3 regions of the Actinoplanes sp. NPDC049668 genome follow, and region 1 is predicted to be linked to each of the others. Evidence: predicted binding sites of a transcription regulator. Region 1 holds the regulator's gene; each other region holds the start of a gene.

Region 1 (9,533 bases):
CCTCGACCGGTGGCATCGACTGGATCGAGCTGGCCTTCCAGGTCGTGCTGGCCGCCATCGGGGTGGCCCTGGTGGTTGGTGCCAGCGGCCGTCGCCGCATCACCCGCTGACCTAGCGACAGACGCCGAAGCCCCGGGCCTCAGGCCCGGGGCTTCGGCGTGTCGGGTGATCGGTCAGTAGCGGAACTTGTGCTGGGCGCTGCGGCGGTTGACCCAGGCCGGCAGCTCGTCCACGTGCTCCAGGTGCGGCACCCGGTCCATCGGGTCCTGCGCGCCCGTGATGTCGCGCATCGTCACCACGTACCCCTGCACCAGGCGGTCTTCGCGCAGGTCGCGGTAGGTCGCCTCGACCAGGATCTGGCGCTGGTCCGGGCGCTGCAGCGCGCAGTAGACCACGCCGTCGCCCTCGTCCCGCAGCGCCCGGCGTACCTGGCCGCGGTCGTCGGGGTGCACCAGGTCGTGCAGGGTCGTGAACGGCGGCAGGTCCGCCACCCCGATCAGCTCGCGCAGCGCCGGGCTCGCGTACCGGATCTGCTGGTCCTCGTCGATGACCAGCATGATGTCGGCGGTGTTGCGGATGACCGCGCGCAGGTACAGGTCGCTGTCGCGGCGGCCGACCGCCTCCACCAGCGAGATCCGGTCCAGGGCCAGCGCGGCCTGCCCGGCCAGCACCTCGCACGCGTCTCGGCTCGCCGTCAGCATGTCCAGGCGGCCGGAGAGCACCAGCGCGCCGCCGTTCGGGCGGGCCACCGCCAGCGGCTCCAGCCACAGCGGGCAGACCAGGGTGCCCTCGGCCGCGCCCTGGTCGTCGGTCCGCTTCTCGTCCAGCCACCAGCTGCGGGGGCGGGGGCCGGACTCGGCCGCCGGCAGGGCCGCGAGGGTGAGCTGGCGGTCGTCGGTCGCGAAGACGATGCGGCGCACGTCGTGCGGCGGCAGCAGCTGGGTGACCGCGGCCCGGACCGCCTCGTCCACCGCCGCCTCGTCGGCGGCCGCGACCAGGGCCGCGCTGGCCTCCCGCAGCACCCGCTCGCGGGTCAGCGCCAGGCCGTTCTGCGAGACCGAATCAGCCAGACGGGTGAAGGTCAACACCAGCGTGAGGCCGCCGACCACGGCGATCGCCACGCCGTCGCGGACCGTGCCGGAGAGGGCCTCGATCAGCAGGACCAGCGGCGGCGCCGCGACGGAGAGGCCGAGCAGCGCGGTCCAGTGGCTCTGCCAGGTGGACGGGCGGGCCGGCGCCGGGCTGGTCAGCCGGGCCATCGACGGGTGCAGCGCCGCGGCGCCCCAGGCCAGGTAGAGCACGACGTAGCCGGCCTCGGTGCCGGCGTTCGGCGCCATCGGGTACGCGATGTCGCTGATCAGCATGCCCAGCGCGCCGACGCCGAGCAGCACCGCCGACCAGTTGAACCAGGCCGCCACGATCAGCCTTACGGCGACGCCGACCAGCAGCAGGCCGCCGATCACGTCGGCCGCCGAGACGCTGCCGAACCGGCCGGTGTCGCCGATCACGAAGACCCACACCACCAGCAGCGACGAGCACGCGAACGCGAGCAGGTCGATCAGCCGTGCCCGGTTCATCAGGATCGCACCGGCCCGGGTCAGGCGCAGCATGGCCAGCGCGACCAGGGCGAACATCACCAGGTAGGAGACGTCCGCGGCCGGGTGGCGGCCGGTGGCGTAGAAGACGTCACCGATGGCCAGCGCGGCGACCGCGGCGGCGAGCAGAAGCCAGGGGCCGACCCGTGCCGGCTTGTGGCGGCGGACTCCGATGACAACGGCGATGACGCTCGTGGCTCCGAGGAGGACCCATTCGATGGCGTGGAGCACGAATAACTAGTACCAGGCCGGTCGCTGTCTGTCCACGTTCATATATACGCAGCGCAATGAAGGTGAGGAGCGAACGATTCCTGCTCACGTCCCTCGATGGCAGCTCAGCTGAAGACCTCGGCCACCACTGTGGCGTTGTCCGCGGTCCGCCCGCCGGTTACCGGCTGCCACGTGCCGTCGCCCGCGTTCCACTCGAGGCTGCCGAAGCGCACCCGCGAGAGGCCGGTGCCGCTGGCGTGCGAGACGAGCCAGTGCGCGTAGCGCCAGCCGATCTTGACGTCCTCGACGGCGACGGAAATGCCGCCGGGCCGCGGCGACTCGATGGAGTCGAGGCCGTTGCCCCAGTCGAGGCGCATGCCGTCCGCCAGCGCCGTGGCCGCGGCGGCGCCGCGCAGGGCGGGCTCGCCGGTGATCGTGCACTCGACCGCGCCGCCCTTGCGGCCGGTCAGCGCCTTGGCGAGCACCGCGGACTCGTCGGCCCACTTCTCGTACGCGTTCGGGTAGGCCGAGCGCTGCACCTTCTGCGCGGCGTCGGTGACCCGCATCTTCTCCCAGCCCTTGACCTTCTTGAGGGAGGCGTAGAACTTGGTCGCGGCGTACCGGGGATCCTGGATCTTCTCCACCGTGCCCCAGCCCTGGCTGGGCCGCTGCTGGAACAGCCCGACCGAGTCCCGGTCACCGCTGTCCAGGTTCTCCAGCTTGGATTCCTGGAAGGCGGTGGCCAGGGCGACCACCACGGCCCGCTCGGGCATCTTGCGCCGGACGCCGACCGCGGCGATCGTCGCGGCGTTCGCCATCTGGACCAGGTCGAGCGTGACCTCGCCGTCGGCGCGCACCGTGCACTCGGGCCCGAGGTGCGGCAGCTGCAGCGATCCGCCGATGGACCGGACGGCGACGACCACCCCGAGGGCGCCGACGAGCGCGAGCAAAGCCACCAGTACAACCGGCTTTCTCTGCACGCGCACTCCCTCCGTCAGGTGACAAGGGTAATCAACGGGCGCTCGTGTCGTGAGTCACCGGTACCCAGGAGGCGGGACGCTTCTCCCGGAAGGCCGCGACGCCTTCGCGCCCCTCGGCCGATCGGAAGTAACCCGCGGAGCGGGCCGACAGGTCGGCCAGGTCGGCGCGGATGGTGTCGGCCGGCGGGCGGCGCAGCAGCTGCTTGGTGCCGGCCAGGGCCAGCGGACCACCACGGACCAGGGCACCGGCGTACGCGGCGACGGCCTCGTCCAGCCGGTCGGCCTCGACCGCGGCGGTGACCAGCCCGATCTCTGCGGCCCGTACGCCGTCGAAGACCTCGCCGGTGAGGTAGAACTCGGCCGCCGCGCGGGGTGCCAGCCGCGGCAGCACGGTGGCGCTGATCACCGCGGGGATCACGCCGAGCCGCACCTCGGAGAAGGCGAACGTCGCGTCCCGGGTACAGACGGCGATGTCGGCGGCGGCGACCAGGCCGAGCCCGCCCGCCCGGGCCGGGCCGGCGATCCGGGCCAGCACCGGCTTGGGGAACTCCCAGATCGCCGCGAGCACGTCCGCGAGCAGCTCAGCCGGGATCTTGCCGGTCTCGCGGGCCTCGGCGGTCTCCTTCAGGTCGGCGCCCGAGCAGAAGACCGGCCCGGTGTGCGAGATCACCACCGCCCGGACCTCGGTGTCGGTGAGCGCGGCGCCGAGAGCGTCGAGCAGCTCGCGCATCAGCAGGGCGGAAAGGGCATTTCGGTTCGCCGGGCTGTCCAGGGTCAAGGTGGCGATCCCGGCATCGGTGGCGGTACGGACCAGCTCCATGCCGGAACCTTAACGGGGTGCGTGCACACTTGACGGATGCCTGGTCCTCCACCCGACGGTGAGCCCGTACCCAGCGACGGCTCCCTGCCCAACAGCGCCCTGCGCGAGGTCGGCCGGCGCGGGTTCGGGGTCTACGTACACGTCCCGTTCTGCGCGAGCCGCTGCGGGTACTGCGACTTCAACACGTACACGGCCAGTGAGCTCGGCGGCGGCGCGAGCCGGGAGGGCTACGCCGACGCGGTGCTGGCCGAGCTGAGGCTGGCCGCGACCGTGACCGGCGCCCGGGTCGACACCGTCTTCGTCGGCGGCGGCACGCCGACCCTGCTCGACGCGGGCGACCTCGGCCGGATCCTCGAGGGCATCGACAAGACCTGGGGGCTGGCCGGCGACGCCGAGATCACCACCGAGGCCAACCCCGAGTCGGTCGACCCGCGCTCGCTGCGGGCGCTGCGCGGCGCCGGCTACACCCGGATCTCGCTGGGCATGCAGTCCGCCGCGCCGGGCGTGCTGGCGATCCTCGACCGCAAGCACACGGCGGGCCGGGCGCCGCAGGCCGCGATCGAGGCCCGCGAGGCCGGCTTCGAGCACGTCAACCTGGACCTGATCTACGGAACGCCGGGTGAGCGGCCGGAGGACTTCGCCGCCTCGCTGGACGCGGCGATCGGGGCGGGGGTCGACCACGTCAGCGCGTACTCGCTGATCGTCGAGGACGGCACCCGGATGGCGGCGAAGATGCGGCGCGGCGAGCTGCCGTACCCGGAGGACGACGTCGCCGCGGACCGCTACCTGGCGGCGGAGGAGGCGCTCGGCGGCGCGGGCTTCTCCTGGTACGAGGTGTCCAACTGGGCGACCTCGCCGCAGGCGCGCTGCCGGCACAACCTGCTCTACTGGACCGGCGGCGACTGGTGGGGGCTCGGGCCGGGCGCGCACAGCCACGTCGGCGGCGTGCGGTGGTGGAACGTCAAGCACCCCACGGCGTACGCGAAAAGGGTCGAAGAGGGTGTCTCGCCCGGGTTGGGGCGCGAGATTCTGACGGACGCCGACCGGCACGTCGAGGACGTGATGCTGCGGGTGCGGCTGAGCGACGGGCTGCCGCTGGCCGGGCTCGACGCGGTCGGGCTGGCCGGCGCCGCGCGGGCCCTCGCGGACGGCCTGCTGGAGCCGGGCGCCTATGCCGGCGGCCAGATCGTGCTGACGCTGCGCGGCCGGCTGCTCGCCGACGCGGTCATCCGCGACCTGCTGCCGTGACGCCGGGCCGGGGCCCGGCGCCACGGGCGGCCACTACTTGATCATCGAGACCGTGAGCGGGTAGTTGTACGGCTCGTTGTTGTTCGCCTTGACGCCGGCGATGATGCCGAAGATCGTGCCGATGGCCCAGGCGGCCGGGCCGATGATGAACCCGACCAGCGCGCAGGTCAGAATCCAGCCGACGATCGCGACGATCGACCAGAGGATCTGGAAGTTCAGCGCCTTGATCGCCTCGGCCCGCACGACCGGGGACTGGTTGCCCCGGGCCAGCAGCGCCACCAGCGGCGCGATCCAGCCCGAGCAGCCGCCGCCGAGGAAGGCGCCGGCCGCGCCGCCGAAGTGGGCGACCAGGATCCAGGTCTTGTCGTCGCCGCCGGGCTGCCCGTAGCCCTGCGGCGGGTAGCCGCCGGGCTGCTGGCCGTAGCCGGGCTGCTGGCCGTAGCCGGGCTGCTGGCCGTAGCCGCCGGGTGCTCCCGAGCCGGGCGGAGGTCCGTAGCCGCCGGGTGCCCCCGAGCCGGGCGGGGGTCCGTAGCCGCCGCCGGAGGTCGGCGGCGGGGTGCCGTAGGTCGGCGGCTGGGGCGAGCCGTACGCCGGGGGCGGCGGCGGGGCCGATCCGGGTGTCGGATCGTTACCCGGATATGGGTTGAATGGCGCGGTGGGGTCCGAGGGGTTCCCCTCACCGGGCGGGCGCGGCGGTTCAGTCATGTCGCACACGGTAGGACCGCAGGTCGAACGTGGCGAGGGCAACATGCCGCGCGAGGGCGGAGAATAGACAGTCGGCTAACCGTCGCGAGCACCGAAGACTGATCATCGCGCGCGGCGTGGCGGCGACGTAGACTGGCACTCGACTTTGACGAGTGCCAAACGGGCGGGGAGGGTTCGGAGTGAGTCTCGACGACCGCAAGCTCGAAGTGCTCCGCGCCATCGTCGAGGACTACGTGTCGACCCAGGAGCCCGTCGGCAGCAAGGCCCTGGTCGAGCGCCACCAGCTCGGCGTCTCCCCGGCGACGGTCCGCAACGACATGGCCGTCCTCGAGGAGGAGGGCTACATCCGGCAGCCGCACACCAGCGCCGGCCGGGTGCCCACCGACGCCGGCTACCGCCTCTTCGTCGACCGGCTGTCCCGGGTCAAGCCGCTGAGCCCGGCCGAGCGGCGCGCGATCGAGCGCTTCCTGGTCGGCGCGGTCGACCTCGACGACGTGGTGCACCGCACGGTCCGCCTGCTCGCCCAGCTCACCCGCCAGGTCGCGGTCGTGCAGTATCCGAGCCTGGCCCGCTCGTCCGTGCGCCACCTCGAGCTGGTGCCGATCTCCACCACCCGGCTGATGCTGGTGATGATCGCCGATACCGGCCGGGTCGAGCAGCGCCTCGTCGAGCTGCCGGCGCCGACGGCGAACGACGACGTGCTGGACATGCGCCGCAAGATCAACGCCAAGCTGAGCGGCGTCAAGCTGTCCGACACCCCGCCGCTGGTCGCCGCCCTGGTCGAGGAGTCGGACCCGGCCATGCGCAACACCATGGCCTGCGTCGCGTCGGTGCTGCTGGAGACGCTGGTCGAGCGCAGTGAGGAACGCCTCGCCCTGGCGGGTACGGCGAACCTGACCCGCGGCGGCGTGCTGGACTTTCAGGGCTCGCTGCGGCCGGTCCTGGAGGCGCTCGAGGAGGAGGTCATCCTCCTCAAACTCATCGGCGAGGTCGAGCCCAGCACCACCCGGGTCCGCATCGGCGATGAGAACGAGATCGACAACCTGCGGGCGGCATCCGTGGTGAGCACGGGTTACGGACCGGGTACGACGATCGTTGGTGGGCTCGGCGTGCTGGGGCCCACCCGGATGGATTACCCCGGCACCATCGCGACCGTGCGTGCCGTGGCACGCTACGTTGGCGACCTGCTGGCACAAAACTGACGCAACCGCGACGAAGGTCTCCAGCGCGAAGCGCGGGGCAGACATGAGGACTCGAAACCCTGTGGCCAAGGACTACTACGGAATTCTCGGCATCGGCCGCGAAGCCACCGACGACGAGATCAAGCGCGCCTACCGCAAGCTGGCCCGTCAATTCCATCCGGACGTCAATCCGGACCCGGAAGCGCACGAGAAGTTCAAGGACATCAACGCGGCGTACGAGGTGCTCTCGGACGACCAGAAGCGTCAGATCGTCGACCTCGGCGGCGACCCGCTGGCACCCGGCGGCGGTTCGGCCGGCCCCGGCGGCCCCGGCGGAGCCGGACCGTTCGTGGGCTTCCAGGACATCATGGACGCCTTCTTCGGCACGGCGGCCGGCGGCGGCTCGCGCGGCCCGCGGCCGCGCACCCGCCCGGGCGCGGACGCCATCCTGCGCCTGGAGCTGGACCTGGTGGAGACGGCCTTCGGCGTCGAGGCGCCGATCACCGTCGACACGGCAGTGCTCTGCACCCAGTGCTCCGGCGCGGGCACGGCGCCCGGCACCCACCTCGCCACCTGCGAGACGTGCGGCGGCCGCGGCGAGGTCCAGTCGGTGCAGCGCACCTTCCTCGGCCAGGTCGTCTCGGCCCGGCCCTGCCAGGTCTGCCAGGGCCACGGCACGGTCATCCCGCAGCCCTGCCCCACCTGCGCCGGCGACGGCCGCATCCGCACCCGCCGCTCCCTGACGGTGAAGATCCCGGCGGGCGTCGAGGACGGCATGCGCATCCGCCTGGCGCAGCAGGGCGAGGTCGGCCCGGGCGGCGGCACGGCAGGCGACCTCTACGTGGAGATCCACGAGCGCCCGCACGACGTCTACTCCCGCAAGGGCGACGACCTGCACTGCCGGGTGACCCTGCCGATGACCGCGGCGGCGCTGGGCACGCGGCTGACCATCAAGACCCTGGACAGCGAGGAGAACATCGAGGTCAAGCCGGGCACCCAGCCGGCGTCGACCCTGCGCATCCGCGGCAAGGGCGTGCCGCACCTGCGCGGGCAGGGCCGCGGCGAGCTCTTCGTGCACCTCGACGTCAAGACGCCGACCAAGCTGACCGCCGACCAGGAGCGGATGCTGCGCGACTTCGCGAAGACCCGGGGCGAGGACATCGCCGAGCTGAGCAAGCAGGGCGGTTTCTTCTCCCGCATGCGGGACGCCTTCAACGGCCACTAGCTGACCGGTGATCTTTGCGCCGGATGTTGGGTAGCGTGTGCTCGTGTCTGCGCCTCTGTTCTTGGTTGACGACCTGCCCGGCGGGAAGCGGTACACCCTGGCCGGGGCCGAGGGGCATCACGCCGCCACCGTGCAGCGGCTGAAGGTCGGTGAGGCGCTGCTGCTCGGCGACGGGCGGGGCGGGACCGCGAACGCCGAGGTCACCGCCGTGGGGCGGGGCAGCATCGACGTAAACGTGCTCGGCCGGGCCTTCCGGGCCGGGGCCGACCCGCGGCTGGTCGTGGTGCAGGGGATCGCCAAGGGCGACCGGGGCGAGCTCGCCGTGCAGGCCATGACCGAGATCGGGGTCGACGAGATCGTGCCCTGGGCCGCCTCGCGGTCGGTCGCGCAATGGCGCGGCGAGCGCGGCGACCGGGCCCGGGAGAAGTGGGTCAACACCGCGCGCGAGGCCGCCAAGCAGGCGCGCCGGCCGTGGCTGCCGGTCGTCTCGGGTACCCCGGACGTCAGCACCAAGCGGGTCTGCGCGCGGCTGCCCGAGGCCGCCGCCGCGTTCGTGCTGCACGAGGAGGCGACGGACCGGCTCACCGCGGCCAAGCTGCCCGACGCCGGGGAGATCGTGCTGATCGTCGGGCCCGAGGGCGGCATCAGCGACCAGGAGCTCGGCGCCTTCGTCGGCGCCGGCGCGCATCCCGTGCGGCTCGGCGACGCGGTGCTGCGGACCTCGACGGCTGGGATGGCCGCACTCGCAGTGCTCTCCGCCCGCCTCGGCCGATGGTGACGCCCGGCTCCGACCGGTGGTGAAGCCGATGGTGACGCGCAAGGAAGGTTAGCCTAAGCTTCGCCGCATGGTCCTCACGCGTACGCCGGCGCCCGCGCGCTCCGAGCCGGCCGCCGCGGCGGGCGCCGGGACCGGGCGAATGCGGCGCAGTGCCGGGCTGCTGGCCTGCCTGGGGGTGCTCGCGCTGGTCTGCCTGGCCAGCATCGCGATCGGCACCCGCAACGTCTCCATCGGCACGGTCTGGGACGCGTTCTTCCACTACGCCGACACCGACGATCAGTCGATCGTGCGGGACCTGCGGGTGCCGCGCACGATCCTGGGCCTGCTCGCCGGTGTCGCCCTCGGACTGTCCGGTGCGGTCATCCAGGCGGTCACCCGAAATCCGCTCGCCGACAGCCAGATCCTCGGCATCAACGCCGGCGCCGGGCTGTTCGTGGTGTTCGCGGTCGGCGTGCTCGGCCTGACCAGCCTGTCGCAGTACATGTGGTTCGGCTTCGCCGGCGTCGCGTTCGCGCTGAGCCTGGTCTACCTGCTCGGGTCCGCCGGGCGGGCCGGTGCCACGCCCATCCGGCTCACGCTCGCCGGCGTCGCGCTCGGCGCGGTCATGGACGGTGCCTCCGAGGGCATCCGGCTGCTGCGCCCGCGCGCCTTCGACTACCTGCGCTTCTGGGACGTCGGCTCGCTCGCCGGGCGGCCGCTGGAGATCGCCACGACGATCCTGCCGTTCGTGCTCGCCGGTACCGTGCTCGCCCTGCTGGTCGCCCGCTCGCTGAACGCGGTCGCGCTCGGCG
Region 2 (9,533 bases), on a different contig from region 1:
CGGTGCCGGCGCGACGGCCAGGGTGCCGGCCACGGCGGCGATCAGGAGGGGGGATCGGTGCATCTCACGTCCTTCGGTCGGCGGCCGGCGCGGAGCCGGCCGGTGCTGCGGGATGGAAGTGGCGGCGCAGCAGGCGGCGCCACGGCGCGGACGGCAGGCCGGGTCGCAGGGCGGCGAGGCCGGTCGCGTACTTGGAGATGGACGCCGGGCGGTGACCCCGGGCCCAGAGCAGGCGGTCGACCTCGCAGGCCGCGGCCCGCGTCTTGGTCTCGACGACGGCCAGCGCGGGCAGGCTCAGCCCGGCCCGGCCGACATCGGCCCAGGACAGGTCGACGTCGATGGTCACCCGGCTCTGCGAGGCCGGGAGATAGAGGGTGCTGCGCAGGTAGTGGGTGGTCAGCACCGGCCCGAAGGACAGCCCGGCGATGCCGCCGAGCTCCGCGAGGACGGCCTCGACGAACCAGCGGCCGGGTGCGAGGTCGCCCTGCTGCCGCTGCTCGTACGCCAGCCGGGTCTTGACCGTGCCGCCGCGCACGCCCTCGGTCTTGACCTCGAGCCAACACCCTCCGGAGTCGAGGTAGGTCCGCGTCCGGATCTTGAACCGGCGGCGCCGGCGCAGCGCGGTGAGCCGGAAGCAGAGCAGGTCGGCGGTGTCGAAATAGACGGAGCCGTAGCGAAAGAGCCGGATGCCGTCGATGTCGAGGATCCGGGCGTCTCGGCCGATGGCCGGCAGCAGCCGGGCCAGGTCGTCGAGCGCGAGCACGTACTTGCGGTCCCGCCTGACCTGCAACTCGGCCTGCGCGGTGAGCTCGTCGAGCCCGATCGGCCCCAGCCCCGCCAGCCCGTCCAGCCGGTCGCCGACGGTCCGGGCGGGTGTCGTGGTCACCTGTGCGTTCCCGCCGTCGCGGCCTCGCGGCCGGTGGCGCCGGCGGGCGCCGCGCCGGGCGTGCGGGAGTAGCGGACCTCGACCGCCGTGGTCTCGTTGACCAGGTCCACCCGCTCGACCGAGACGGCGTGCACCCGCGCGCCGAGCAGCTGCTCGAGCTTCGCGACCAGGGCCACCTCGTCGGTGATCGCCGAGTCGAGGACGAGGACCTGGCGCCGGTAGCCGCGGAACAGCCGCGGGTGGTCCCCGAGGTACATGACGGCGAGGATCAGCGCCATCATCCCGGGCGCGAGCCAGGCCGAGCCTCCGCCGAGCGGGCCGAGGATGCCCAGGGCCAGCGCGGAGAAGTAGTAGGCGACCTCGTGCTGGTCCAGCTCGGTCGAGCGCAGCCGGATGATCGAGAGCACGCCGAAGAGCCCGAGCCCGAGCCCGGCCCCGACGGTGCTCGAGCTGAGCGAGCCGGCGACGGCCAGCACCCCGACGTTGACACCGAGGTACGCGACGACGAGATCGCGGCGGCGGTGCCGTGGGAAGTAGAGCCCGAAGACGAGCAGACAGACCGCAACGAGGTCGATCGCGAACAGAGCTAGCCGAGGCATGACGGGGCCCTTCCCTCAAGGCTTTCCGAGTGGCGACCAGGTGAACGGTCGGCAACAGATCCATGACTTTCAATGGAGACTAGGGTCCCGGCCCGGGAACCAACCTCAGAGAATGCTGTGAATCAATCGACCGGCATCTATCGCGAGGGAAGGACGTCGCTCACACCTCGGGACGGTCGGCTCCGATTTCGCCGCCCGCGTCGTAAGGTGTTGGAAACACAACTGAATACCTCATCCAGAGGGGCTGAGGGAACGGCCCGATGACGCCCCGGCAACCACCGCGCATGTCTCGATGACGAGGCCGCGTGCGGCAGGTGCTAATTCCGTCCCCATGTGCGTCGCACGACGCCCGGGGAAAGATGAGAGGAAGGCCTCATTATGACGTCGGCCGTCGACGCCCCCAGCAAGTCCCTCAGCCCCGCCCGCGCCCTCGTCTGCCGCGGCTGCGGCGCCGAATTCCCGCTCGTCGCGCAGCACGCCTGTTACGAGTGTTTCGGCCCCCTCGAGGTCGCCTACGACCCCGCCGCCCTCGCCAAGGTCACCCGCGAGCAGATCGAGGCCGGCCCGCAGAACATCTGGCGCTACGCCGCCCTGCTTCCCACCGGGCAGGATCCCGCCGGCCGGGTCACCCTCGACCCCGGCCTGACCCCGCTGGTCGCCGCCGCCGCCCTGGCCGCCGAGGTCGGCCTGCGCGCGCCGCTCTGGGTCAAGGACGACTCCGCCAACCCGACGCACTCCTTCAAGGACCGGGTCGTCTCCGTCGCGCTCACCGCCGCCCGCGAGCTGGGCTTCACCCGGTTCGCCTGCGCCTCGACCGGCAACCTGGCCAACTCCGTCGCCGCGCACGCCGCCCGCGCCGGGGTGCCCTCCATCGTCTTCATCCCCGGCGACCTCGAGCAGGGCAAGGTCATCACCACCGCCGTCTACGGCGGCGACCTGGTCGCGATCGACGGCTCCTATGACGACGTCAACCGGCTCTGCGGCGAGCTCGTCGAGACCGACGAGTTCGAGGACACCGCCTTCGTCAACGTGAACGTGCGGCCGTTCTACGCCGAGGGTTCGAAGACTCTGGGTTACGAGGTCGCCGAGCAGCTCGGCTGGCGCATCCCCGCACAGGTGGTCGTGCCGATGGCCAGCGGCGAGCTGCTCACCAAGATTGACAAGGCCTTCACCGAGCTCGTGGAGATCGGCCTGGTCGAGGCGCCCGAGGGCGGCTGGACCGTCTTCGGTGCACAGTCGGCCGGCTGCAACCCCATCGCCACGGCCCTGCACAACGGCACCGACCAGATCATCCCGGTCAAGCCGACCGGCATCGCGAAGTCGCTCAACATCGGCGACCCGGCCGCCGGCGCGTACGCGATCGAGGCCGTGACCCGCACCGGCGGCTGGATGGACTACGCCGGCGACGACGAGATCCGCGACGCCATCCAGCTGCTCGCCCGCACCACCGGCGTCTTCGCCGAGACCGCCGGCGGGGTCACCGTCGCGGTGCTCCGCAAGCTCGTCGCGAGCGGCCGGCTGGACCCCGACAAGGAGACCGTCGTCTTCAACACCGGCGAGGGACTGAAGACTCTGGACGCCGTCGCCGGGCAGGTCGGACCCACTCACCGGATCAAGCCGTCGCTGCGCGGCGCCCGCGACGCCGGCCTCCTCGGATAACTCAGAGTAGTCAAACATCTGCCCAACGTTGAGAATTCCTTCCCCTGAGGACTTGCGGAAGGATCCCAGGGTCGGCAGGATGCTCTACGCGGGAGGACGTGACGCCGTACGTGGCCCCACCTTTGAGCTTGGCGACAATCTCCTAGGGGCCCAACGACCCAGTGCCGGAGGCGCTGTGCGTCCGTCCTCCCGACCAAATTCTCCCGCCTCAGCGCCTCAGTCGCCGTAGGCCCGGCCGCAGCGGCGCCTCGCGGTAACCGCCCAGTGCCAGCCCGGCATGCCGCTCGAACGCGTTGCGCGTGCCGGCCGTTCCGGTCATCGCCCAGGAGTAGCCGCAGCAGGCCCAGTACGCGGGCCAGAACAGCGGGCCGAACACGGCGTACTGCCCGGCGTGCCGGGTCTCGTGCGCGAGCAGGCCGGCCCGGCTCTCGTGCAGCAGCCAGTCGGCCGTGCGCCGGGTGATGATCACCGAGCCGACCGTGAAGCAGGTCGCGGGCGGCATCTTTCGGCGGTAGCCCTCCGCGATCAGGATCCCGCCCGGCCCGCGGCGGATCCTGGTGCCGCAGAGTACGGCGAGCCCGAGGCCGACCAGCGTGGTGCCGTTCACCGCGGTGAGCGCGGTCCGGACCGTTGCCCAGCCCACCTCGTCACCGGCCTCAGGCCCGGCGGCGCATCTGCAGCTCGGTCAGGGCCGGGATGACCGGGTGCGGCACCCGCTTCCCGCCGTCCACGAAACCGAGCCGCTCGTACGCCCGGACGGCCCGGTCGTTGCCGACCACCACCTCGAGCATCAGCTCGTTCCGCCCGATCGAGGCCGACCACTGCGCGACCGCCTCGATCAACTCGGCGAGCATGCCGCTGCCGCGGTGCGCCGGTGTGACGTAGACCGCGAAGATCACCGTCGCGTCCGGCTCCTCGGGCAGCACCGTGCCGCCGGCGTGGCCGATCAGCCGCCCGCCCGGGTCCGCGACGAACTGGGCCAGCTGGCTGCCGGAGGAGGCCTGGACGATGCGCCGCCGGAAGTCGGCGTGCGGCCGGGCCGCCGCCTGCGCCACCGTCTCCAGGAACGCGAGCGGGCTGTCGGCCAGCATCTCCAGCCGCAGCGCCCGCATCCGGGCCGCGTCGCCGGGCGTGACCCGGTGCACGGTGACGGGCGGTGCCAGGGTGCTGGTCATGGTTGCCTTGCTACCCGGTCACTCGGCACGGGGCAAGTAGGACGCGGATAAACGACCTCGTGCGCGCACGAACCGGGCGCCCCGGGCCCCGATCGTTCTGCTTGCACTCGCCCCATCAGAGTGCTAAACAAGTGATTGGCACTCGCGCCACGTGAGTGCCAGCAGGTCGGGACGGTGGGGTCACGGCAGCGGCACCGCCATCGGTGCCGGGGCACGGGACCGGTCGTCGCGGGCTTTCCGGCTCGACCTGAGGACGTCACATCGCCAGGTGGTGACGTCCGCAGCGTTCTCAACGTGCGGAACACGGGCCGGACCGGCCCGGCGCCGCGAATGTCCAGGAGGACACAGCCGAATGGCCAAGATCATCGCATTTGACGAGGAAGCTCGTCGCGGCCTCGAGAGTGGCATGAACCAGCTCGCCGACGCCGTCAAGGTGACGCTCGGCCCCAAGGGCCGCAACGTCGTGCTCGAGAAGAAGTGGGGCGCTCCCACCATCACCAACGATGGTGTGTCGATCGCCAAGGAGATCGAGCTCGAGGGCACCTTCGAGAAGATCGGCGCCGAGCTGGTCAAGGAGGTCGCCAAGAAGACCGACGACGTAGCCGGCGACGGCACGACGACGGCGACCGTCCTGGCCCAGGCCCTGGTCCGTGAGGGCCTGCGCAACGTCGCGGCCGGCGCGAACCCGATGGCGCTCAAGCGGGGCATCGAGGCTGCCGTCTCGGCCGTCTCCGAGGCCCTCTCGCAGCTCGCCAAGGACGTGGAGACCAAGGAGCAGATCGCCTCCACCGCCTCCATCTCCGCCGGTGACTCCACGGTCGGCGAGATCATCGCCGAGGCCATGGACAAGGTCGGCAAGGAAGGCGTCATCACCGTCGAGGAGAGCAACACCTTCGGGCTCGAGCTCGAGCTCACCGAGGGCATGCGCTTCGACAAGGGCTACATCTCGGCCTACTTCATGACCGACGCGGAGCGTATGGAGGCCGTCTTCGACGACCCGTACATCCTCATCGCGAACAGCAAGATCTCCGCGGTCAAGGACCTGCTCCCCGTCCTCGAGAAGGTCATGCAGGGCGGCAAGCCGCTGATCATCATCGCCGAGGACGTCGAGGGCGAGGCCCTGGCCACGCTCGTCGTCAACAAGGTGCGCGGCACCTTCAAGTCCGTCGCCGTCAAGGCGCCGGGCTTCGGCGACCGCCGCAAGGCCATGCTGGACGACATCGCCATCCTCACCGGTGGCACGGTCATCAGCGAGGAGGTCGGCCTCAAGCTCGACGCCGCCGACCTGAGCCTGCTGGGCCAGGCCCGCAAGGTGGTCATCACCAAGGACGAGACGACCATCGTCGACGGTGCCGGCAACGCCGAGCAGATCCAGGGCCGGGTCAACCAGATCCGCGCCGAGATCGAGAAGTCGGACTCCGACTACGACCGCGAGAAGCTGCAGGAGCGCCTGGCCAAGCTGGCCGGCGGCGTTGCGGTCATCAAGGTCGGCGCGGCGACCGAGGTCGAGCTCAAGGAGCGCAAGCACCGCATCGAGGACGCCGTTCGCAACGCGAAGGCGGCCGTCGAGGAGGGCATCGTCCCCGGTGGTGGCGTCGCGCTCGTGCAGGCCGGCAAGTCCGCGTTCGACAAGCTCGACCTGGTGGGCGACGAGGCCACCGGCGCGAACATCGTCAAGGTCGCGCTGGACTCCCCGCTGCGCCAGATCGCCGTCAACGCCGGCCTCGAGGGCGGCGTCGTGGTGGAGAAGGTCCGCAACCTCGAAGCGGGTTGGGGCCTGAACGCCGCGAGCGGCGAGTACGTCGACCTGCTGGCCGCGGGCATCATCGACCCGGCCAAGGTCACCCGCTCGGCGCTGCAGAACGCCGCGTCGATCGCCGCTCTGTTCCTCACGACCGAGGCGGTCGTGGCGGACAAGCCGGAGAAGAACCCGGCCCCGGCCGGTGGCCCCGGTGGCGGCGGGGACATGGACTTCTGAGTCCAGCTCGTAGAGAGGGCGGGTCGCTTCGGCGGCCCGCCCTTTTCGCGTACCCGGTCAGAGCTGCTTGCGGTACAGCAGGAAGACGCGCTCGACGCGGGCGCCGACGGCCTTGGAGTAGAACGGCAGCGGCCCGACCCAGCCGATCTGCACCCGGTCGTGCCCGGCCGCCCGCTGGTCGGCGAGGCACCGGCGCAGCAGCAGGGCGCCGATGCCCAGGCCGCGGGCGGCGGTGGCGGTGCCCATCGGCCCGAACCAGCCCGGCCGCGACGACCCGTACGCGGCGAAGCCCAGGATGGATCCGTCCTTGGCCAGGGCGAGGTGGCAGCCCGCCCGGTCTCGCCCGACCGAGTGGGTGATCTCGCCGGCCCAGCCCTGGCCGAAGTTCGCCAGCGCGAAGCCGACCAGCGCCGCCACGTCCTCGGCGCCGGCCCGCCGCACGACGATGCCCTCGCCGGCCAGCCGCGCCTCGTGGTCGGCGGTCGGCTCGGCGGCGGCGGTGTCCACCGTCATGTTCCAGGCCGGCTGGTCCTGCTCGAAGCCGAACGCCATGGCGGCGCAGATCGCCGGGGTGTACCGCACGTCGATGCCGGGCCAGGCGTAGTACGGCGCGTTGCCGGCGATGACCACGTCGCCGGCGCCGAGGCCGGCCAGCGCGCCCTCGATCCGGGCCATCAGCGCCCGGGCCACGCCCCGGCGGCGGTCCTGCGGGTCGACGGCGACCAGGTCGACGTGCCCGATCGAGGGGTCCCGGTGCGACACCGAACCGAGCACCACCCCGATGACCCGGCCGCCGGCGACGGAGACCGGCTCGCCCGACAGCGCGGCGCCGGCCGCGGCCGGACCCGGGCCGGCCGACCGGACCGCGATGAAGCCCGCGAGCCGGCGTGGTGCGTCGGACCAGCCGTCGGTGCCGGTGGTCTCGCGCAGACGCAGCACGATCTCGGCGGCGTCGGCGGCGTCCTCGGGCAGGTCCAGCGCGGTCCGGCAGAGGGCCACCACGGCGGGCACGTCGTCGTCGGTCAGTTCGGAGATCCAGAACTCGCTGTCCACAACCGCCGAACCTACCGGGCCGGCACCGCCGGTTCGGTAACGGCCGGATCGAGCAGGTCCCGCCGGCCCCGTACGGGTGAGAAGTAGAGCGCCAGCGGCGCGAGGACCGCGGCCGCCGCGAAGACCAGCAGGGTGGCCCGGGCGCCGAGCGGCCCGGCGAGGGCGCCCGCCGCCAGGCCGCCGAGGGGTATGGCGCCCCAGGAGACGAAGCGGACCGTCGCCATCACCCGGGACAGCAGCTCCGGCGGGCTGGCGATCTGCCGGTAGGTGCGGGTGGTGACGCTGAAGACCACGCCGGTGCCCGCGAAGATCAGCACCCCGACGGTGAACGTCACGTACGCCGCCCAGCCGGTGGCCGCAGGAATGACGAACGCGCCGGCCGCCTCGACGAAGCCCAGGATGATCAGCCCGCGGGCCGTGCCGAGCGCGTTGGTGACCCGGGTCGTCAGCGCCGCACCGATCAGGGTGCCGACGCCGTCGACCGCCAGCAGAATGCCGACCACGGCGGCGGGTGCGTGCAGGTCCCGCACCAGGTAGAGCGGGAAGAGCGCCAGGTAGGCCCCGTTGACGAAGTTCGACGCGGTCGCGGACCACATCGCCGGCCCCATCATCGGGTGCCGGGTCACGAACGCCCAGCCCTCGCGGATCATCGCGCTCATCGGCGTCGGCTCGTCGGGTCCGCGGCCGCGCCGGGCCGGCAGGGTCCGGAGCAGGGCGGCGGAGACGAGATAGCTGAAGGCGTCGACGAGCAGGGTCGGCACCGCGCCGAGGAGCTGGACCGCGAGGCCGCCGAGCGAGGGCCCGGCGAGCTGGGTGGTCGCGTGCGTGCCGGAGGTCAGGCTGTTGCGGGACTGCAGCTGGTCGCGGCCGACGATCTCCGGCAGGAACGTGGTGTTGGCGACGAAGAAGACGACGTGCGCGAAGCTGAGCACGAGCGCGACGAGGACCAGCTGGGCGATCGTCAGCAGGCCGAACCACCACGCCACCGGGATCGAGGCGACGGCGACGGCGCGGATCAGGTCGGCGCCGACCTGGGTGCCGCGCAGCGGCAGCCGCTGCACGATGACCCCGGCCGGCAGGCCGATGACGATCCAGGCGAGATAGCCGGACGCGGCGATCATCCCCATCTCGAACGGCGTCGCATCGAGGACCGTGAGCGCGGTCAGGGGCAGCGCGACGCCGCCGACCGCCGAGCCGAGATCGCTGGTTGTCCCGGCCGCCCACCACCGCCAGAAGACGCTCACGGTCCTCGACCCCCGTTCCAGTCAGTTTCATTTTGGAACGGACTATAGTTGAGGGCGTGCGAAGGGTCGAGTTCATTGATGCCGACTGCGGCATCGAGCAGGCCCTCGGCGTGCTCACCGACTGGTGGACCTTCCTGGTGATCCGGGACGTGGCCGGCGGGGTGACCAGGTTCGAGGCGCTGCAGCGCACCCTGGGCGTGAGCCGCCGGGCGCTGACCGAACGCCTGTCGGCGCTGGTCGAGCACGGCGTGCTGCGGCGGGTCGCGTACTCGGAGCACCCGCCCCGCTACGACTACCTGCTGACCCCGAAGGGCGAGGGGCTGCTCCCGGTCCTGGTCGCGCTGCAGGACTGGGGCACCCGCCACGTGCTCGGCGACGGCTCGCTGACGGCGTCGGCGCGGCCGGAGTCCGCGGAGCACCATCGCGTGCACGCCCTGGTCGGCCGCCAGGTGCCGGCGGAGATCTCGGGCTGGACGGTCCTGTATTTCTTCCCGGGCGCGTTCGCGCCGGGCGCAACGGACTACCCGCCGGGCTGGGCCGACATCCCGGGCGCGCCCGGCTGCACCCTGGAGTCGATGACGTACGCGGCCCGGGCCGCCGACTTCGCCGCGGCCGGCGCCGAGATCAGGGGCGTCAGCACCCAGCGGCCGGACCAGCTGGCGGCGTTCGCGGCGCACGCTCGGCTGCCGTTCCCGCTGGTCTGCGACGCAGGAGGCAGGCTGGCCGCCGGCCTGCGGCTGCCGACGTTCCGGGTGGCGGGCGTCGATCGCTTCAAGCGGGTGACCCTGCTGGCCGACCCGACCGCGACGATCCGCGCGGTCCAGTTCCCGGTGACGGACCCCGCGGCATCGGTGACGGAGATGCTCGATCAGGTTCGCGCCCTGGTCACTTGATGTATACGGCGGGATCACCCGTGATATTCATCCGCCGGGGTGATAC
Region 3 (9,533 bases), on a different contig from region 1:
GGCTCTTGTCACCCTGAGCGTTCTGGATGTCGACCGGTACGCCGGCCGCTTCGAATGCCGCCTTCAGGTACTTGGGGTCGTCGGTGCTCCACCGTTGGGAGCTGGCGGTGTCCGGCAGGATGACGCCCACCTTGCCGACGGAGGCGCCGCCGTTGCTGCCTGAGTCGTCGCCACCGCTGTCGTCACCGCACGCGGCCATACTGCCCGTGGCCAGCAGGCCGACAGCGGCCAGGGCGAACAATCCCTTACGCATTCCTTTGAGTCCTTTCGGATCAAATCCGGACCTTGCTTCGGATTTCTGGTGTGCGCTGCCGGGAACGTCACTCGCCCGACCCGCTATGGAATCAGACACTTCGCTGTATTCGGGGCAACGTATCCCGGTGCTGAACGTGGCACGACGGGCCTGATCGCAAGGTCCCGCAGCACGAGTAGACGGCAGCGCGGCGACGGTGGGTCACCGCGCGACCTGTGAAGTCACTCCACAACGTGACGCTAGGTCACTTCACGGCTCCGGATTGCCGGATCTTGATAACGGTGTCGTAACGGAAGGGTCTTGCGCGAGGTCTGCCGCACTATGTCCGAATTTTGGCTATTTTTGCGTCCGCGAGCCGGATGAGATCGGCGGGGCCGAGCGACACCTGCAGGCCGCGGCGCCCGGCCGAGACGTACATCCGATCCAGGGCGGTGGCCGAGTCGTCGACGACCGTCGGCAGCCGCCGGCGCTGCCCCAGCGGGCTGATCCCGCCGCGGACGTAGCCGCTGCTGCGCTCGGCCGCGGCGCGATCCGCCAGCGCTGCGCGCTTGCCGCCCGCGGCGCTGGCCAGCGCCTTGAGGTCCAGCTCGCCGGTCACCGGGACGACGGCGACTACGAGCCCGCCGTCGACCTCGGCGATCAGCGTCTTGAAGAGCGCCGCCGGCGCGACCCCGAGGGCCTCGGCGACCAGCGCGCCGTAGTCGTGTGCGTCGGCCGGCACGTCGTACGCGTGCAGCTCGTGTGCCACCCGCTGCGCGCTGAGCAGCACGGTAGCCGGAGTCCCGGCAGCCTTCTTCGCCACGACGAGAGGCTAGCGCCTAGCGGCACAGCAGGGCGGTCGGCGCTCCCGCCGTGCGGGTCAGCACGAGCGACGCCCCGGCGCTGCCGCTCAGCCGCAGGTCCCGGCGCAGCTGCTCGGGCTCGAGCGCGGAGCCGCGCTTGCGGATCTCCAGCCGCCCGACGCCGCGCTCGCGCAACAGCGTCCGCAGCCGCTTCAGGGAGAACGGCAGCACGTCGGTGATCTCGAGCCGCCGGCCGAACGCGGTGTCGACGGCGGCGTCGGTGTACACGTAGGCGATCTCCGGGTCGGCGATCCGGCCGCCGATCGTCGCGGCGAACTCGGCCACGAGGTGCGAGCGGACCACGGCCGGGTCCGGGTCGTACAGGAAGGCGCCGACCGGGCCGACCGGCGCCGCCGCGGTGCCCGATCCGGTGAGCTCGGAGCCCGACGGCAATAGGATCGCCCGCCGCGCGAATTGCGCCAGCGGCCCGCACCAGAACGCGGCCTCGACCAGATCGCCGCCGACGCTGACCCACTCGCCCTCGGCGCCCGGCGGTAGCAGTGCGTGATCGATGCCGGGTGCGAGCTTGAGCACGGTGCGCGGCACCCGGCCGGGCAGGGCGGCGATGAAGTCCCACGGCGGCGACCACGAGCGCGGGTCCATCACCCGGCCCCGGCCGGCGCGCCGGCGTGCCGGGTCGGCGAAGACCGCGTCGAACCGCTCCACCGTGACGCTCGTCGCGTCCGCGCACTCCACGGTCACCAGGTCGGCCAGGCCGGCGGCCTCGGCGTTCGCGGCGGCGAGCGCGGCGGTGAGCGGGTCGGCGTCGACGGCGTACACCCGGATGCCCTGGCGGGCCGCGGCCAGCGCGTCCGCGCCGAGGCCGCAGCCGAGGTCGGCCAGGGTCTCGACGCCGGCCGCGCGCAGCCGGGCGGCGCGCCGGTCGGCCACCACGGCCCGGGTCGCCTGCTCGAGCCCCGCCCGGGTGAACAGCATCGTCGCGCCGGCCGCGCCGAACTTGGCCTCCGCGCGGATCCGCAGTTCGGCCTGGGTGAGCGCGGCGGAGGCCAGGGCGGGGGCGAGCCCCCGGGAGCGCAGCGCCGTCGCGGCGGCGAGCGGGTCCGCGCCGGCGACGTCGGCGGCGGCCGCGAGGGCGGCGGCTCCCTCGGCGGTACGCAGGGCGGCGAGCAGTTCGAGGTCCACGGAAAGTCATTCTGCTGGAAGCTGACGCGTTGGCACTCTGGTTGACGGAGTGCTAGTTCCGGCATAATCTCCGATTAGCACTCTCAACCTGAGGGTGCCAGCGTGCTCCCCGACCGGGGACGTGCGCCTGCGCCAGGCGGACCGGCACCCGCGACGACGGCCCCGCCCGGTGGCATGAGGCATCAGCCCGGCCTGTCCATTGGCCGGCGACAACACCTGTACCCAGGAGGGTATGCCCGTGACTACCGCGACAAAGGTTGCGATCAAGCCGCTCGAGGACCGCATCGTGGTCCAGGCGAACGAGGCCGAGACCACGACGGCGTCGGGCATCGTGATCCCCGACACCGCCAAGGAGAAGCCGCAGGAGGGCACCGTCCTCGCCGTTGGCCCCGGCCGGATCGACGACAAGGGCAACCGCGTTCCGATCGACGTCAAGGTCGGCGACACCGTCCTGTACTCGAAGTACGGCGGCACCGAGGTCAAGTACGCCGGCGAGGAGTACCTGGTGCTCTCCGCCCGCGACGTCCTCGCGGTCATCGAGAAGTAGACCTGATCTGACAGTGCTGAGCGCCCTGGCCCGGCTTCCGGTCCAGGGCGCCGGTGCGTTGAAGGGACCATAAATGGCGAAGATCCTTAGTTTCTCCGACGACGCCCGGCACCTGTTGGAGCACGGCGTCAACACGCTCGCCGACACGGTCAAGGTCACTCTCGGCCCGCGCGGCCGCAACGTCGTCCTCGACAAGAAGTTCGGCGCGCCGACGATCACCAACGACGGTGTCACCATCGCCAAGGAGATCGAGCTCTCCGACCCGTACCAGAACCTCGGTGCGCAGCTGGTCAAGGAGGTGGCGACGAAGACCAACGACGTCGCCGGCGACGGGACCACCACGGCGACCGTGCTCGCGCAGGCGCTGGTCCGCGAGGGCCTGCGCAACGTGACCGCGGGTGCCAACCCGATCGCGCTCAAGCGCGGCATGGACCTGGCCGCCGAGGCCGTCTCCAAGGCGCTGCTGGAGAAGGCGGTCGAGGTCGACGACAAGAAGTCGATCGCGAACGTCGCCACCATCTCGGCGCAGGACGCCACCATCGGCGAGCTCATCGCCGAGGCGATGGAGAAGGTCGGCCGCGACGGCGTCATCACCGTCGAGGAGGGGTCCGTCCTGGACACCGGCCTCGAGGTGACCGAGGGTCTGCAGTTCGACAAGGGCTTCATCTCGCCGAACTTCGTGACCGACGCCGAGTCGCAGGAGGCCGTCCTGGAGGACGCCTACCTGCTGATCACCACGCAGAAGATCTCCAGCGTCGAGGAGCTGCTGCCGCTGCTGGAGAAGGTTCTCTCCGGCGGCAAGCCGCTGCTCATCGTCGCCGAGGACGTCGAGGGCCAGGCGCTGTCGACCCTGGTCGTCAACGCGCTGCGGAAGACCTTCAAGATCGTGGCCGTGAAGGCCCCCGGCTTCGGGGACCGGCGCAAGGCGATGCTGCAGGACCTTGCGATCGCGACCGGCGGCGAGCTCATCGCGCCGGAGCTCGGCTACAAGATCGACCAGGTCACCCTCGACATGCTGGGCACCGCCCGGCGGGTCGTGGTGGACAAGGAGAGCACGACCATCGTCGACGGTGGCGGCCGCAAGGCCGAGATCGAGGACCGGGTCGCGCAGATCCGCAAGGAGATCGAGGCCTCGGACTCCGACTGGGACCGCGAGAAGCTCTCGGAGCGGCTGGCCAAGCTCTCCGGCGGCATCGCGGTGATCAAGGTCGGCGCCGCGACCGAGGTCGAGATGAAGGAGCGCAAGCACCGCATCGAGGACGCCATCGCGGCGACCAAGGCCGCGGTCGAGGAGGGCACCGTCCCGGGTGGCGGCGCCGCCCTGGCGCAGGTCGCCTCGGCGCTCGACGGCAACCTCGGCCTCACCGGCGAGGAGGCGGTCGGCGTGCAGATCGTCCGCAAGGCGCTGATCGAGCCGCTGCGCTGGATCGCGCAGAACGCGGGCCACGACGGCTACGTGGTGGTCGGCAAGTCGGCCGAGCTGGGCTGGGGCCACGGCCTCAACGCGGCCACCGACGAGTACGTCGACCTGGTCGCGGCCGGCATCATCGACCCGGTGAAGGTGACCCGCAGCGCGGTCTCCAACGCCGTCTCGATCGCCGCCCTGCTGCTCACCACGGAGAGCCTCGTGGTGGAGAAGCCGGCCGAGCCGGAGCCCGCCGCGGGCGGTGGCCACGGCCACAGCCACGGTGGCCACGGCCACCAGCACGGCCCGGGTTTCTGAGTCGAAAGAGTAAAGAAGGGCGCGTCGCATTCCGCGGCGCGCCCTTTCTCGTGTGTGATGCGGGATTCGGGGAAAGAGGCGCGGATGATCGTCGTGGTGGAGGGTCCGACCGCGGCCGGCAAGACGTCGTGGTGCCGGCGTTACGTTGGTCGCTACGTCGCCGAGTACGCCGCGACGGGCCGGGAGCCGACCGACGAGGTGGCGCTGGCCCGGCACTGGGCGCGGGTGAGCATGGGCCGCTGGCTGCAGGCGCTGGAACTCGAGCGGGCCGACGGCGTCGCGTTCTGCGACACCGACCCGGTGAAGCTGCACTACGCCTGGGGGATGGCGGCGCTGGGGCTGGCGCCGCGGGCCCGGTTCGACCGCGAGCTGACGGTGACCCGGGAGGCGTTCCGCGCCGGCCGGCTCGGCTTCGCCGACGCGGTGCTGGTCGGCCTGCCCGAGGTCGAGACGCTGCAGCGCCGGCGCGACAGTGACGAGACCCGTCGGCGGCGCAACTTCGCGGCGCACGTCCAGCTCCGCGAGCCCCTGCAGCAGTGGTACGCGACCCTGGACCGGCTCGACCCGGGCCGGGTGATCTGGGAGCTGCCCGTCGAGGGCGTACCCAAGCTGCCGGAACCGCGCGCCGATCGCGGCGCGGTGGAGCTGCTGGACGCCCTGGTGGCCGCGCTGCCGCCGCTGCGCCAGGTCGTCACCCAACCGTAAGAGCCGTTCCGCGTGCGCCGATGCAGGATGGAGGCGTGAACCTCTCGCCGCGGGCCGCACTGGCCGGCGTCGCCGCGGCCGGCGTGGCCATCGGCGTCGCCGAGGTCGTCGCCGTCCTCACCGGTCCGCTCTCGTCGCCGCTGCTCGCCGTCGGCGGAGTGGTGGTCGACAACGTGCCCGGGCCGGTCAAGGACGCGGGCATCGCGGTCTTCGGCACCCACGACAAGACCGCCCTGATCGTCGGCACCGTGATCCTGCTCGGCGGCTACGCCGCGCTGCTCGGCCTCGTCGCGCTGCGCAGCCGGGCGGCGGCCCTCGCCGGCGTCGCGCTGTTCGGCGCGATCGGCGTGCTCGCCGCCGTCACCCGGCACGGCGCCGGGCTCACGGCCGCGCTGCCGTCGATCGTCGCCACGATCGTCGCGGCCCTGGCCCTGTTCTACCTCGTGAGGCTGGCCGTCACCGCGGAGCCGGCCCCAGCGGAGCCGGCCCCAGCGGAGCCGGCCCCAGCGCAGGAGAATCGGCGCCGATTCCTCCTTGCGGTCGGCGGCGCCGCCGCCGTGGCCGTCGTCGGTGGCTTCGGCGGCCGGTTCCTGACCTCGCGGCGCGCGGTGACCGCCGCCCGCGACGCGGTCGTGCTGCCGGAGCCGTCAGGACCGGCCCCGGCGGTCCCGCCCGGCGCCCAGGTCCGGGGCGCGGCACCGTACGTCACCTCGAACTCCGACTTCTACCGGATCGACACCGCGCTGTACCCGCCGCAGATCGACCCGGCGAACTGGCAGCTGCGCATACACGGGATGGTCCGCAACCCGATCACCCTCACCTGGGAGCAGCTGCTGCGGCGCCCGATGGTGCAGCGGTACGTGACGCTGGCCTGCGTGTCCAATGAGGTCGGCGGCGACCTGATCGGCAACGCGCTCTGGCTCGGCACCCCGATCAAGGACCTGCTGGACGAGGCGCAGCCGCTGCCCGACGCCGACCAGGTGGTGCAGCGCTCCGACGACGGCTGGACCTGCGGAAGCCCGACCGCGGTGCTGCGCGACGGCCGGGACGCCCTGCTGGCGATCGGCATGAACGGCCGGCCGCTGCCGGTGTCGCACGGCTTCCCGGCGCGCATGGTCGTGCCCGGCCTGTACGGCTACGTCTCCGCCTGCAAGTGGATCACCGAGATCGAGCTGACCCGGTTCGCCGACTTCGACGCGTACTGGGTGCCGCGGGGCTGGTCGGCGCAGGGTCCGATCAAGACGCAGTCGCGGATCGACACGCCCCGCGACGGCGCCGGGCGCAAGGCGGGAGCCGTCACCGTCGCCGGGGTGGCCTGGGCTCAGCATCGCGGCATCCGGTGGGTCGAGGTCCAGGTCGACGACGGGCCCTGGTCGCGGGCGACCCTCGCGCCGACGGTCTCGGCGGACACCTGGGTGCAGTGGTCATACGTCTGGCAGGCGACGCCGGGTGAGCACGTGGTGCGGGTCCGGGCCGCCGACAGCGACGGTGCCGTTCAGACGGACGCCACCGCGCCGCCGGAGCCGGACGGGGCGACCGGGTGGCATTCGGTGCTGGTCACGGTCGACTGAGAGGGTCACCCAAAAGCCGCACTTTTGGTCCGACGTCAACCCCAAGTTCGCTCATACGGTGGCTTGCATGTCCACCGATGCGGCGAACACGCCGTTGAACATTCCGACGTGGCTCCCCGCAGGGAGCCGCGTCGGAAGCTGTGTGGTGCCGCGCGTCGATCGGCGTCAGGCCGCCGGTGCCTGCCGTTGTGCCGGAACCGCCGACTTGTGGGGCCGGCCGAGGCGGGCCTCCAGCCGGGCAAGGTCCACCCGTCCGTGATGCCGATCGGCAAGGTCCTCCCAGCCGACCGCGAGCAGCCGCAGCCGCTCCGCTTCGCTGAAACCTCCCCATACCCCGTACGGCTCACGGACAGCCAGTGCGTGAGCAGCGCACTCCGCCCGGACCGGGCAGGCGCGGCACATCGTCTTGGCATTCGCCTCCCGACGGTTGCGGGAAGACCCGCGCTCACCGTCCGGGTGGAAGAACTGGGCGCTGTCGCGCCCCCTGCACAGGCCGAGTCGCTGCCATTCCCAAAGGTCGGCGATGGGTCCGGGCAGTCTGCGAACGTTCGACATCAACACCCTCCTCCCGCGCGGCACCGCGGAGTGCTGTCATTGAGGGGCCTGACTCAGGCCTGTCCGCCCGTGTACCCCGGCGAACGCCGGATCACACGCGACTTGTCGATGTCTTCGTCGGCCGTATCTCATCGGTGCTCCAAGCCGTACCGATGTTTCCTAATTTTTCCATCTAAAGCGCGTAATGCTGCGGCCGTTGCGTGATCTCCTCTGAGAGAGAAGGAGGATCACTGTGCGTACCGTCCTCGTGTGCGTCCGAACCCCACTTGCGGCCCAGACCGTCGCCTCTACCGCGGCCCGGCTCGGGATGACCGGGGTCGTGCGGACGGCGGTCAGCGAGACCGAGGCCATGATCCGACTGGCTGAAAGGCCGGCCGAGGTCGTTCTGGCCGACACCGCCGTGACCCGTCCCGACAGCGTCGGCTTCACCCGCCGCGTCCTCGCCCGCGCCCCGCAGGCGCAGGTCGTCCTCTTCGGTGCCGAAGATCCTCGGGTCGCCGCCGCGGCTGTCGCGGCCGGTGCCCGGGGTGTCATCCGCGGCGTCGAGCACGACCTGGTCAGCGTCGTCGCCAAGGCGTTGCTGCTCCTGCTCCTGCCGGTGCGGCCACAGGGCATGCCGATCAACGGCGCGAATGCCCAGCCCGCCGCGGTCGGCGGCGCCGGTCGCAACAACAACTCGGCGGCCGCTCGCGGCCTGCACCGCGACGGGCTGGCCATGGCCGGCTCGCCCAACGGTGGCGGGGTACCCGCGATGCTGCCGAACTCGCCGATGGTCCCCGCCCAGCGCGGCGACGGATCGGACATCGACCCGGCCACCGGCCGGCCGATGGCGTGGCCGGGCAACGACACCGGCCGCACGGACGTCCCCACGGGCCGGCGGCTCACGCTCACCGAGCGCGAGTTGCAGGTGTTGCGGGGGATGGCCGACGGCAAGAGCAATGCGGAGATCGGGCGTGAGCTCTTCGTCTCCGAGGACACCGTCAAGACCCACGCTCGGCGGCTCTTCCGCAAGCTGGGTGCCCGCGACCGGGCGCATGCGGTGGCCGCCGGCTTCCGGGCCGGTCTGGTCGCCTGAACGGTAGGTCTTTTACACCCGGGGGCCCGGGCGACGATCAGGAAGCCTCGTCGTCCGTGCCCTCGGCCAGTGTGTCGTGCACCCCGTCGGCGTAACCCCGTGCGTATTCCCACGTCACGTAGTGGTCCGGGTCGGGGTCGTAGGCCGGCTCGTGCACCCGCGGGCGGCCGTTGCTCAACAGGTGGCGAAGGTTACCCCGGAGCAGGTCCCAGTCGAAGTAGTGTGGCTCGTGGCAGTCTTCGCACTCGATCACCAGACCGCGGATGCCCGTCGGACTCAGCAACGCCTGGTAGATCTCCAGGTCGGAGAGGTCCTCGAGGACGTCCTGCCGCTCGGGCTCGGTCAGCGGGTCGCTCTCGGCGTCCTCCGAGAGGTCGTCGAGGCCGGCGGCCGGGTCGGCAGGGTCGCCGTTGAACGGGTCGATCGGCTCTTCTTGCACGATGTCTACCGTACCCATGTATGGCCGGTGTGTGCTGGCCCGCACGCGCTGTCCGCCCAACAGAACGCCCTGACCGGATGGGTAGGATGAAACACTCCGCCTCTTCGCTAGGGATGATCTGTGGATAACGAGTCGGCCCGTACGGTCCCGCTGGGTCTCACCTTTGATGACGTGCTGCTGCAGCCCGGCGAATCGGACGTCGTGCCGAGCCGCGTCAACACGATCACCCGGTTGACCCGCAACGTCGAGCTCTCCATCCCGCTGCTCTCCAGCGCCATGGACACGGTGACCGAGTCGCGGATGGCGATCGCGATGGCCCGCCAGGGCGGCATCGGCGTGCTGCACCGCAACCTCTCGCTCGAGGAGCAGGCCGCCCAGGTCGACCTCGTGAAGCGCTCCGAGTCCGGGATGATCACCAACCCGGTCACCTGCAGCCCCGACGACACCCTGCGCGAGGTGGACCAGCTCTGCGGGCGCTACCGCATCTCCGGCCTGCCGGTCGTCGACGCCGACGGCGTGCTCGTCGGCATCGTCACCAACCGCGACATGCGCTTCGTCACCGACGACAGCGTCAAGGCGCACGAGGTCATGACGAAGGCGCCGTTGATCTCCGCGCCGGTCGGGGTCGACAAGGAGGAGGCCCTCGCGCTGCTGCAGCGGCACAAGATCGAGAAGCTGCC

What was found. Region 1 encodes HrcA, which represses chaperone genes, less so after heat shock. Its sites were predicted from a motif close to GGTTNGCACNCTCNNNNNGAGNGTGCNAACC; they were not measured.
Region 2: groL (chaperonin GroEL) is a predicted target of HrcA. The motif match lies at 4,453-4,483, and genes of this name have one in related genera.
Region 3: groES (co-chaperone GroES) is a predicted target of HrcA. The motif match lies at 2,311-2,341, and genes of this name have one in related genera.

What each region holds. Positions count from the first base shown of each region.
Region 1 covers NZ_JBITLR010000003.1:3,680-13,212, forward strand. The annotation lists gene ACIBSW_RS12650 (GlsB/YeaQ/YmgE family stress response membrane protein) at 1-110, shown strand, start outside; gene ACIBSW_RS12655 (PAS domain S-box protein) at 174-1,826, opposite strand; gene ACIBSW_RS12660 (hypothetical protein) at 1,931-2,791, opposite strand; gene ACIBSW_RS12665 (enoyl-CoA hydratase-related protein) at 2,817-3,605, opposite strand; gene hemW (radical SAM family heme chaperone HemW) at 3,642-4,853, shown strand; gene ACIBSW_RS12675 (DUF4870 domain-containing protein) at 4,887-5,558, opposite strand; gene hrcA (heat-inducible transcriptional repressor HrcA) at 5,738-6,760, shown strand; gene dnaJ (molecular chaperone DnaJ) at 6,822-7,964, shown strand; gene ACIBSW_RS12690 (16S rRNA (uracil(1498)-N(3))-methyltransferase) at 8,008-8,742, shown strand; gene ACIBSW_RS12695 (iron chelate uptake ABC transporter family permease subunit) at 8,810-9,533, shown strand, end outside.
Region 2 covers NZ_JBITLR010000001.1:1,168,930-1,178,462, reverse strand. The annotation lists gene ACIBSW_RS05540 (carbohydrate-binding domain-containing protein) at 1-63, opposite strand, end outside; gene ACIBSW_RS05535 (VTC domain-containing protein) at 65-886, opposite strand; gene ACIBSW_RS05530 (DUF4956 domain-containing protein) at 883-1,485, opposite strand; SAM riboswitch class I at 1,714-1,851, shown strand; gene thrC (threonine synthase) at 1,864-3,144, shown strand; gene ACIBSW_RS05520 (hypothetical protein) at 3,353-3,787, opposite strand; gene ACIBSW_RS05515 (GNAT family N-acetyltransferase) at 3,801-4,319, opposite strand; gene groL (chaperonin GroEL) at 4,672-6,297, shown strand; gene ACIBSW_RS05505 (GNAT family N-acetyltransferase) at 6,355-7,350, opposite strand; gene ACIBSW_RS05500 (MFS transporter) at 7,362-8,594, opposite strand; gene ACIBSW_RS05495 (winged helix-turn-helix transcriptional regulator) at 8,651-9,487, shown strand.
Region 3 covers NZ_JBITLR010000008.1:528,927-538,459, reverse strand. The annotation lists partial or broken gene ACIBSW_RS33415 (substrate-binding domain-containing protein) at 1-253, opposite strand, end outside; gene ybaK (Cys-tRNA(Pro) deacylase) at 573-1,055, opposite strand; gene ACIBSW_RS33405 (THUMP-like domain-containing protein) at 1,072-2,238, opposite strand; gene groES (co-chaperone GroES) at 2,471-2,785, shown strand; gene groL (chaperonin GroEL) at 2,859-4,508, shown strand; gene ACIBSW_RS33390 (hypothetical protein) at 4,593-5,213, shown strand; gene ACIBSW_RS33385 (molybdopterin-dependent oxidoreductase) at 5,234-6,784, shown strand; gene ACIBSW_RS33380 (WhiB family transcriptional regulator) at 6,950-7,339, opposite strand; gene ACIBSW_RS33375 (helix-turn-helix transcriptional regulator) at 7,572-8,414, shown strand; gene ACIBSW_RS33370 (DUF5319 domain-containing protein) at 8,452-8,853, opposite strand; gene guaB (IMP dehydrogenase) at 8,974-9,533, shown strand, end outside.